Linked DNA regions of Hamadaea flava. Each later gene encodes a partner of the first gene's protein in a complex. Links are inferred from orthologs where the notes say so. Each region holds a gene or a part of one and is shown in the gene's direction. Other genes may lie near its edges.

Evidence for each region. The genes of interacting proteins can lie anywhere in the genome.
Region 2: the proteins of pcrA (region 1) and uvrB are in contact, whole or in part, in a crystal structure (PDB 7EGT), measured with the Thermus thermophilus proteins. The link is inferred for Hamadaea flava from one-to-one orthologs. Residues at the interface, in WP_096412145.1 of Thermus thermophilus: His654, Arg656, Phe657, Gln666, Asp668, Glu669, Lys680, Arg681, Leu682, Ser683, Lys685, Tyr686, Ala687; in WP_096411307.1 of Thermus thermophilus: Glu23, Leu25, Arg26, Asp27, Gly28, Glu29, Arg30, Phe31, Arg55, Glu326, Asp327, Phe328, Glu379, Ser382, Gln383, His398, Gly400, Arg401.

What each region holds. Positions count from the first base shown.
Region 1 is NZ_JAMZDZ010000001.1:5,369,497-5,373,893, forward strand. What follows is about bases 1,275-4,311. They hold pcrA (DNA helicase PcrA), read left to right. Parts: upstream 1,275-1,598; coding sequence 1,599-4,025; downstream 4,026-4,311. Other genes in these bases: HDA40_RS25335 (bifunctional metallophosphatase/5'-nucleotidase), read right to left, coding at 1,275-1,440. Also shown: more of HDA40_RS25335, read right to left, coding at 1-1,274. UniProt on the Escherichia coli protein: A helicase with DNA-dependent ATPase activity. Unwinds DNA duplexes with 3'-5' polarity. Translocates on single-stranded DNA with 3'-5' polarity. Initiates unwinding more efficiently from a nicked substrate than double-stranded DNA.
Region 2 is NZ_JAMZDZ010000001.1:7,013,118-7,017,343, forward strand. What follows is about bases 1-2,937. They hold uvrB (excinuclease ABC subunit UvrB), read left to right. Parts: upstream 1-368; coding sequence 369-2,507; downstream 2,508-2,937. Other genes in these bases: HDA40_RS32945 (alpha/beta fold hydrolase), read left to right, coding at 2,554-2,937. In the rest of the region: more of HDA40_RS32945, read left to right, coding at 2,938-3,213; HDA40_RS32950 (alpha/beta hydrolase), read right to left, coding at 3,200-3,919; HDA40_RS32955 (antibiotic biosynthesis monooxygenase family protein), read right to left, coding at 3,916-4,206. UniProt on the Escherichia coli protein: The UvrABC repair system catalyzes the recognition and processing of DNA lesions. A damage recognition complex composed of 2 UvrA and 2 UvrB subunits scans DNA for abnormalities.

The sequences.
Region 1 (4,397 bases):
CTCACCGGCGGCCTCACCGCCGGTCGACGCCGAGTAGACCAGGTTGTCGCGGATGCCGCCCGGGTTCATCAGGGCGATCTGCGCGCCGGCCGACTGGGTGTACGCCAGCTGCGCGTCCGCGATCACGTCGCCGAGCGGGCTCTCCCCGCTGGCCACGGCGGTACGCGTGATGTCGGCGGTCACCTTGCCGACGACCCGGTTGGCGATCGGCTGGATCTTCGTGCGGTACTTGTCGGCGATCGTCTTGGCGGTCGCGTCCTTCAGCGCCTCGTTCCGCACCGGTACGCCGTTGGCGTCGATCTGCCACGAGCCGTCCGCGTTGCGTACGCCGTTCTCCACGATCACGTTGTGCGCCTCGACCGAGGTGAACTGCTCGGTCTTCTTGTCCAGCGTGAACGAGATGTCGGTGACGAGCTGGCCGTTGCTGCCCGCGCTGGTCACGGCGATCGGCGTACCGGCGGAGTTCGGCAGCGCGCAGGAGTAGTAGCGGTGGGTGTGCCCGGAGACCACGAGGCCGAACGCGGGGTCGAGACCCGCCACGATCGGGGTGATCGCCCCGGCGAACGCGGCGCAGCCGGAGATGTCCAGCGGCGCGGGCGCGTTCTGCTGGCCGCCTTCGTGGATGAGCAGGACGACCGCCTGTACGCCGGCCCGCTTCAACAGCGCCGCCTGCTTGTTGGCCGTCTCCACCTCGTTCTTGAACTCGATCGAGGAGATGCCGGCCGGGTCGACGATGCCCGCCGTGTTCTGGAGCGTCATGCCGACGAAGCCGACGCGTACGCCCTGGAAGTTCTTCACGGTGACCGACGGCAGCAGCGACTTGCCGGTGTCCTTGACGATCGCGTTGGCCGCGAGGTACTCGAAATCGGCCCCGGCGAACCCGTCGCCGTCGAGGCAGCCGTCGACCGGGTGGCAGCCGCCGTTCTGCATCCGCAGCAGCTCGTCGGTGCCCTCGTCGAACTCGTGGTTGCCGACCGAGGCGACGTCCAGCCCGAGGTTGTCCATCAGCTCGATGGTGGGCTCGTCGTGGAACCCGGCGCTGACCAGCGGGCTGGCGCCGATGAGGTCGCCGGCTGCGACGGTGAGCGAGCGCTCGCCGGAGGCCTCGGCCTCGGTACGCAGCTTCTTCACCCAGGTCGTCAGGAACTCCACGCCGCCCGCCGGGGTGCCGTTGATCAGGCCGCCGCTGCCGGTGGGCGCGTCGATCGCCCCGTGGAAGTCGTTGAACGACAGGAGGTTGCCGTGCGCCGTCCGGCCCGGCGGCACCTTCTTGTCGTAGGTGACCGAGACCGGGCTGAGCGGGGTCCAGCCGCTCGCGCCCGCCCGATCGGTACGCCCGGCGTCGGCCAGCGGCAACGCGAGCACCACCGCGAGCGCCAGCGCCGGAACGGCGGAGAGCCGGACCAGCGCGAACCGGCTGGGTCGGCGGGTTGAAGACATGAGGAGCCTCCGGAGTCGGGGGTTTGTCGCCTCATCTTCGCGGTTGTGCCACGCCGGGCACCAGAGCGCCTGATGTGAATTTCTGACAGCGCGCTGGGAATGGCTCCGGCGTGCGCCCTTTCGCCGATGTCGGTGGGCGGACATAGACTTCATCCCCGATGCACGCGCTATTCGACCTCCCAGCCCAGCCGCCCGCCGACGACGGTAAGTCGGGCGGCGGCTCCGTCGACCGACCCGCCGGCACATCCGCCGCCCAGCCGGACGACAGAGCCGCCCGGCCCGAGGAGAAGGCGCGGCGGCCGAAGCCGTCCGCCGAGGAGCTGCTCGCCGGGCTCAACCCGCCGCAGCGGGAGGCGGTCACCCATTCGGGGTCGCCGCTGCTGATCGTGGCCGGTGCGGGCTCGGGCAAGACCCGGGTGCTGACCCAGCGGATCGCGTACCTGCTGGCCGCGCGCGACGTGCATCCCGGGGAGATCCTGGCGATCACCTTCACCAACAAGGCCGCCGGCGAGCTGAAGGAACGAGTGGCGTCCGTCGTGGGCAGCCGTGCCCGGCTCATGTGGGTGAGCACGTTCCACTCCGCCTGCGTACGCATCCTGCGCGCTGAGCACGAGGCGGCCGGGCTCAAGAGCAGCTTCACCATCTACGACACCGACGACTCCCGCCGGCTGATGACGATGGTGGCCCGGGAGCTGGACCTCGACCCCAAGCGTTATCCGCCGCGGTCGCTGGTGACGCAGGTGAGCAACCTGAAGAACGAGCTGATCGATCCGGAGTCGTTCCAGCCCGCCGGTCCGCATGAGCGGGTCCTCGCCGAGGCGTACACGCTGTATCAGCGGCGGCTGGTCGAGGCGCAGGCGATGGACTTCGACGACCTCATCATGCGCACCGTCCGCTTGCTCCAGAGCAAGCCGGAGGTGACCGACAAGTACCGGCGGCGGTTCCGGCACGTCCTGGTCGACGAGTACCAGGACACCAACCACGCGCAGTACCAACTGGTCCGGGAGCTGGTGGGGGAGACCGGCGAACTCTGCGTCGTCGGCGACGCCGACCAGTCCATCTACGCCTTCCGCGGCGCGACCATCCGCAACATTCTGGAGTTCGAGCGCGACTATCCGCAGGCGCGCACGATCCTGCTGGAGCAGAACTACCGGTCCACGCAGACCATCCTGACCGCGGCCAACGCGGTGATCGACCGCAACTCGGGCCGCAAACCCAAGCGGTTGTGGTCCGACCAGGGTGAAGGCGAGAAGATCGTCGGCTACGTCGCCGACTCCGAACACGCCGAGGCCGACTGGGTGGCCCGGCAGATCGACGCGCTGACCGACAAGGACGAGGCCCGGCCGGGCGACGTCGCGGTGTTCTACCGGACCAACGCCCAGTCCCGGGTGTTCGAAGAGGTCTTCATCCGGTTCGGCCTGCCCTACAAGGTCGTCGGCGGCGTCCGGTTCTACGAGCGCAAAGAGGTCAAGGACGCGCTGGCGTACCTGCGTGCGGTGACCAATGAGGACGACACGGTCTCCGTGCGGCGGATCCTCAACACGCCGCGCCGGGGCATCGGCGACCGGGCCGAAGCGTGCGTCGAGGCCCTCGCCAACCGCGACCGCGTCTCGTTCGGCGCGGCCCTCCGGCGAGCCTCCGAAGCGCCCGGCATCTCCACCCGGGCGGCGAACTCGATCCGCGAGTTCGTCCAGCTCATGGACGACGCCCGCGAGAAGGCCCGGACCGCACCGCCGGAAGAGGTCCTCGAACTGGTGCTGACCGGTTCCGGCTACCTCACCGAGCTGGAGGGCAGCCTCGACCCGCAGGACGAGGGCCGAGTGGAGAACCTGCAGGAACTCGTCAGCGTCGCCCGGGAATACACCGAGCGCGCCGCCGACGCCGAGGAACCGGCCACTCTGGACGGATTCCTGGAGCAGGTCGCCCTGGTCGCCGACGCCGACCAGGTGCCGAGCGACGACCCCGAGCACCAAGGTGTCGTCACGCTGATGACCCTGCACACCGCGAAGGGCCTCGAATTCCCGGTGGTCTTCCTGACCGGCCTGGAAGACGGCGTCTTCCCCCACATGCGCAGCCTCAGCGAGGTCGCCGAACTGGAAGAGGAACGGCGGCTCGCGTACGTGGGGATCACGCGCGCCCGGCAGCGCCTGTTCCTGAGCCGGGCGGCGACGCGGTCGGCCTGGGGGCAGCCGCAGTACAACCCGCCGTCGCGGTTCCTGGAGGAGCTGCCGCCGGAGGTCACGCACTGGGAGCGTACCGAGAGTTCGGCCACCACGTGGGGCGGCGGTATCGGTTCAGGCTCGCGGGAGCGCGATCGTGATCGCAACTCCTCGTTCGTCGGCGGCACCGCGCGGGCGACACAGCTCGCCTCGAAGATGGGCATCGACCCGTCCCGCCTGGCGACGGCGAGCGATCTGGCCAAGGTGCCCTCGCTCGAGCCCGGCGACCGGGTCAACCACCAGCGCTACGGCATGGGCCGGGTGCTGGCCGTCGAAGGCCACGGCCCCCGCGCCCAGGTCCAGGTCGACTTCGGCGACCAGGTGATGTGGTTGGTGCTCCGCCACGCCTCGCTGGAGAAGATCTAGATCTGGCTCCCGGGTCCGCGGGGGATCAGACCGTCGCTCCCGCCGGGCACCGGCCGGTCCGCCGGCCAGGCCCGCGCGGCTCGGTCACGCCGTCGGCGGACCGGCCCGTCAGGCCTGTGCTTCCTGCTGCCAGGTCCGCTGATCACCGTCGGCCGCCGCCCGGCACGCGCCGAATCACCGTCGGCCGCCGCCGGGTCGCCGCCAAGATCGTCGGCGGCCGCCGTTCTTGGCGGTTTCCGGGTTCTTGATCGTCGGCTGCCGACGGGAAGCGCCGTAAAACGTCCATGATCGTCGGCAGCCGACGATCATGCGGCGGACTCGGCGGAGGCGGTGGGAGCGGATAGCGGTGGGAGCGGACAGCGGTGGGCTCGT
Region 2 (4,226 bases), 1.6 Mb from region 1 along the record:
CAGGGAGACGGGTTGCCGCGTTGCCAGCAGGTGAGACTAGGCGCAAAGGAAGCCGCAGAACGTAAGGACGCCCGCGGCGGCCGGTCAGCGCGCTAGGCGCGCGACCACAGGGGTGCGCTCACCGGGCCCGCGACGCCCTCGCCGTTTGGGACAGCGGTGACGTCGCCGCGGGAGCAGCGACCCAGCGCCGAGGGGATCGGCCGGTGTGGAGGTCCGATCACAGCCCCGGTCGGCCGCCGCGAGCGGCCTACGGCTATTGACGGTACTCGGATGGTTCACGTCACACAATCGCAATATCGACCCGGATCGCCCCTCTGGGCGAGGTCGATCAAGGTGCGATGTCATACGCAGGCGTTAGGTTGGATGGCATGGGTTTGGAGATTCCCCGCATCGACGGCACGTTCGAGGTCATCAGTGACTACGTCCCCTCGGGCGACCAGCCGACGGCGATCGCCGACCTCGAGCGGCGGGTCCGGGCGGGGGAGAAGCACGTCGTCCTGATGGGCGCGACCGGCACGGGCAAGAGTGCGACGACCGCGTGGCTCGTCGAGAAGCTGCAACGGCCGACGTTGGTGCTGGCCCCCAACAAGACGCTGTGCGCCCAGCTCGCCAAGGAGTTCCGCGAGCTGATGCCCAACAACGCCGTCGAATACTTCGTGAGCTATTACGACTACTACCAGCCTGAGGCGTACATCCCGCAGACGGACACCTACATCGAGAAGGACTCCTCGATCAACGAGGAGGTCGAGCGGCTGCGCCACTCGGCGACGATGTCGCTGCTGACCCGGCGGGACGTGGTCGTGGTGGCCACCGTCAGCGCCATCTACGGCCTCGGGACGCCGCAGGAATACCTCGACCGCACGGTGAAGATCGTCAAGGGCGAGGAGCTGGACCGCGACCAGCTGCTGCGGCGGTTGGTCGACATTCAATACGCGCGTAACGACATCGCGTTCAACCGTGGCACTTTCCGCGTACGCGGGGACACGCTGGAGATCATCCCGGCTTATGAGGAGCTGGCGATCCGCATCGAGATGTTCGGTGACGAGGTCGAGCGACTGTCCTATCTGCACCCGTTGACCGGTGACGTGGTCCGCGAGGTCGACCAGCTGCTGGTCTTCCCGGCGACGCACTACACCGCCGGGCCGGAGCGGATGGAGCGCGCGCTGATCGGCATCGAGAAGGAGCTGGAGGAGCGGCTGGCCGAGTTGGAGCGGCAGGGCAAGCTCCTGGAGGCGCAGCGGCTGCGGATGCGGACCAGCTACGACATCGAGATGATGCGCCAGGTCGGGTTCTGCTCGGGCATCGAGAACTACTCCCGGCACATCGACTGGCGCGAGGCGGGCAGCCCACCGCACTGCCTGCTCGACTACTTCCCCGACGACTTTCTGACCGTCATCGACGAGTCGCATGTGACGGTGCCCCAGATCGGCGGCATGTACGAGGGCGACGCCTCCCGCAAGCGCGTCCTGGTGGAGCACGGCTTCCGGCTGCCGTCGGCGATGGACAACCGCCCGCTGCGGTTCGACGAGTTCCTGGAACGGGTCGGTCAGCAGGTCTTCCTCTCCGCCACCCCGGGCCCCTGGGAGCTGCGGCAGAGCGGCGGCGAGTTCGTCGAGCAGGTCATCCGCCCGACCGGCCTGGTCGACCCGCAGGTGGTGGTCAAGAAGACCAAGGGTCAGATCGACGATCTGATGCACGAGATCAACCTGCGGACCGCCAAGGACGAGCGCGTACTGGTGACGACGCTGACCAAGAAGATGGCCGAGGATCTCACCGACTATCTGCTGGAGCACGGCATCCGGGTGCGGTACCTGCACTCCGAGGTCGACACCCTGCGCCGGGTCGAGCTGCTCAAAGAGCTGCGCAAGGGCGACTACGACGTCCTCGTCGGCATCAACCTGCTCCGCGAGGGTCTCGACCTCCCCGAGGTCTCGCTGGTCGCGATCCTCGACGCCGACAAGGAGGGCTTCCTGCGCTCCGGCACGTCGCTGATCCAGACCATCGGCCGCGCGGCGCGAAACGTCTCCGGCGAGGTCCACATGTACGCGGACAAGATCACCCCGTCGATGGCGAACGCGATCGAGGAGACCAACCGGCGTCGGGCGAAGCAGGTCGCGTACAACGAGGCGAACGGGGTCGACCCGCAACCGTTGCGGAAGAAGATCCACGACATCCTCGACGACATCTACCGGGAGGCCGAGGAGACCGAGAGCGCCCTGGCCGGGCACGGCCCGGGTGGCGCGGTCGTCACCAGTTCGGGGATGGGCAGCGGCCGGGCGCAGAGCCGGGGCAAGACGCCGACGCCGACCGCGTCCAGCCGCAACAAGGGCCGGATCGAGGCGAAGACGCAGGGCATGGCGCGCGAGGAGCTGGCGCGGCTCATCACCGATCTCAACGGGCAGATGCTCGCCGCTGCCGGGGAGTTGCAGTTCGAGCTGGCCGCCCGGATCCGGGACGAGATGCAGGAACTGAAGAAGGAGTTGCGGACCATGGAGGTCGCGCTCTGAGCTGCGTCTTGTTTGGACACCGCGACTGGATGGGAATCTGCGCGCGGTGTTCGAGGGATTCCAGCAGCGACGGGTGGACGTCGGCGGCGGCCTGATTCTGCGAGCCTGGACCGGCGGTTCGGGTCCGCCGGTCCTGCTGCTGCCCGGCCGGCCGAACAGCGGCGGTCGGCTGAACAGCGGCGGTCGGCTGAACATGCCTGGCCGTCCGCGTACGCCGAGGCTGCCGCGTACGCCGAAGACGTGGCACGAGGTGGCGCCGATGCTGTCCGTCGGCTTCACCGTCGTGTGCCCGGATCTGTCGCCCTTCGGTGAACCCGCCCAGCAGGCCGCAGACTGCGTACGCCTGATGGCGCAGCTCGGGCACCGGAACTTCGCCGTCGTCGGACCGGATCGTGGGGCGTACGTGGCGCAGCGGCTTGCCACGGATCATCCGGAGCTGGTGAGTCACCTCGTGGTGATCGACGCGCTGCCGTTGGAGGCTCCGGCGCGGATCACGTGCCCGACGCTGGTGCTGTGGAGCACCGAGGGCGCCGATCTGGTCGCCCGCTGGCAGGTCTGGGCCGACGCCGTACGCGGTGTCGCCCTGGGTTCGGGTCCGGGGCCGATCGCGGCCGCACCCGATCAGGTCGCGCTGGTGTTGCGGGACTTCCTCGGCGGCCCGGCCGGCCCGATGCCGCCCGCGACGGCCGAGGTCAGGAGCGCATGACCCACTGGGCGATGCGTTCCAGCAACTCGGGCGGCGCCGCGTTCTCGGCGTGGCCGAAGCCGTGCTCGATCCAAAGCTCCTTGGGTTCGGCGGCGGCGTCGAAGAGCTGGTGTGCGTGCTCCAACGGGAAGTACGCGTCCTGGTCGCCGTGCACGACGAGCAACGGCGTCGGCGTGACCTTGCCGACCACCTCGAAGGGCGCGGGCGGCACCGGACTCCAGCCTTCGCTGGCGATCCGCGTACGCAGCACGACCCGGCTCACGAGCCGTCCCGTCGGCTTCTCGATCACCCAGTGGACCCGCCGCATCGGCACGGTGCCCCGGTAGTACCACCGCGCCGGCCCGCTGACCGCGGCGACCGCGTCGACCCCACGGATCAACGCGGCGTGCCGGATCGCGACGGACGCGCCCATGGAGAAGCCGATCGTGGCGATCCTGCCGTAGCCCAGCTCGCGCGCCCACGCCACGGCGGCTTCGAGATCGTCGATCTCCCGATCGCCCACCGTCGACCGGCCCCCGGACCGGCCGTGCCCTCGGAAATCGAAGGACACCACACCCCCGTGCCGGGCGAAGACCGCCCCCGCCCGGCGTACCGCCGGCTTGTTCCAGGCCCCCGTGAAGCCATGAGCCAGCACGAAGGCCAGGTCCCGCGGGCCTGGGTCATGATGTGCATCGATTTGTACGCCGTCCGCGGCGACCAGTTTCACGGCAGGTACGCGAAGTGCTCGACCACCGGAGGCTCGGCGAAGTGCGGGCCGATGAGCGCGCGCCAGGCCGGGAAGCGGTCGGAACCGCGGAAGCCGACCTCATGGGCCTCGACGGTGTCCCACTCGACAAGCAGGACGAAACGGGACGGGGACTCGACGCCGCGCGTCATGCGCGCGTCGCGGAAGCCCGGCGTCTGCGCGAGGAGCGCCCGGCCCTCGACGTACGCGGCCTCGAACGCCTCCTCCGCACCCGGCGTGATCTCGAATTGTGCGATCTCCAACACCATGACGGCATCCTGCCACGGCG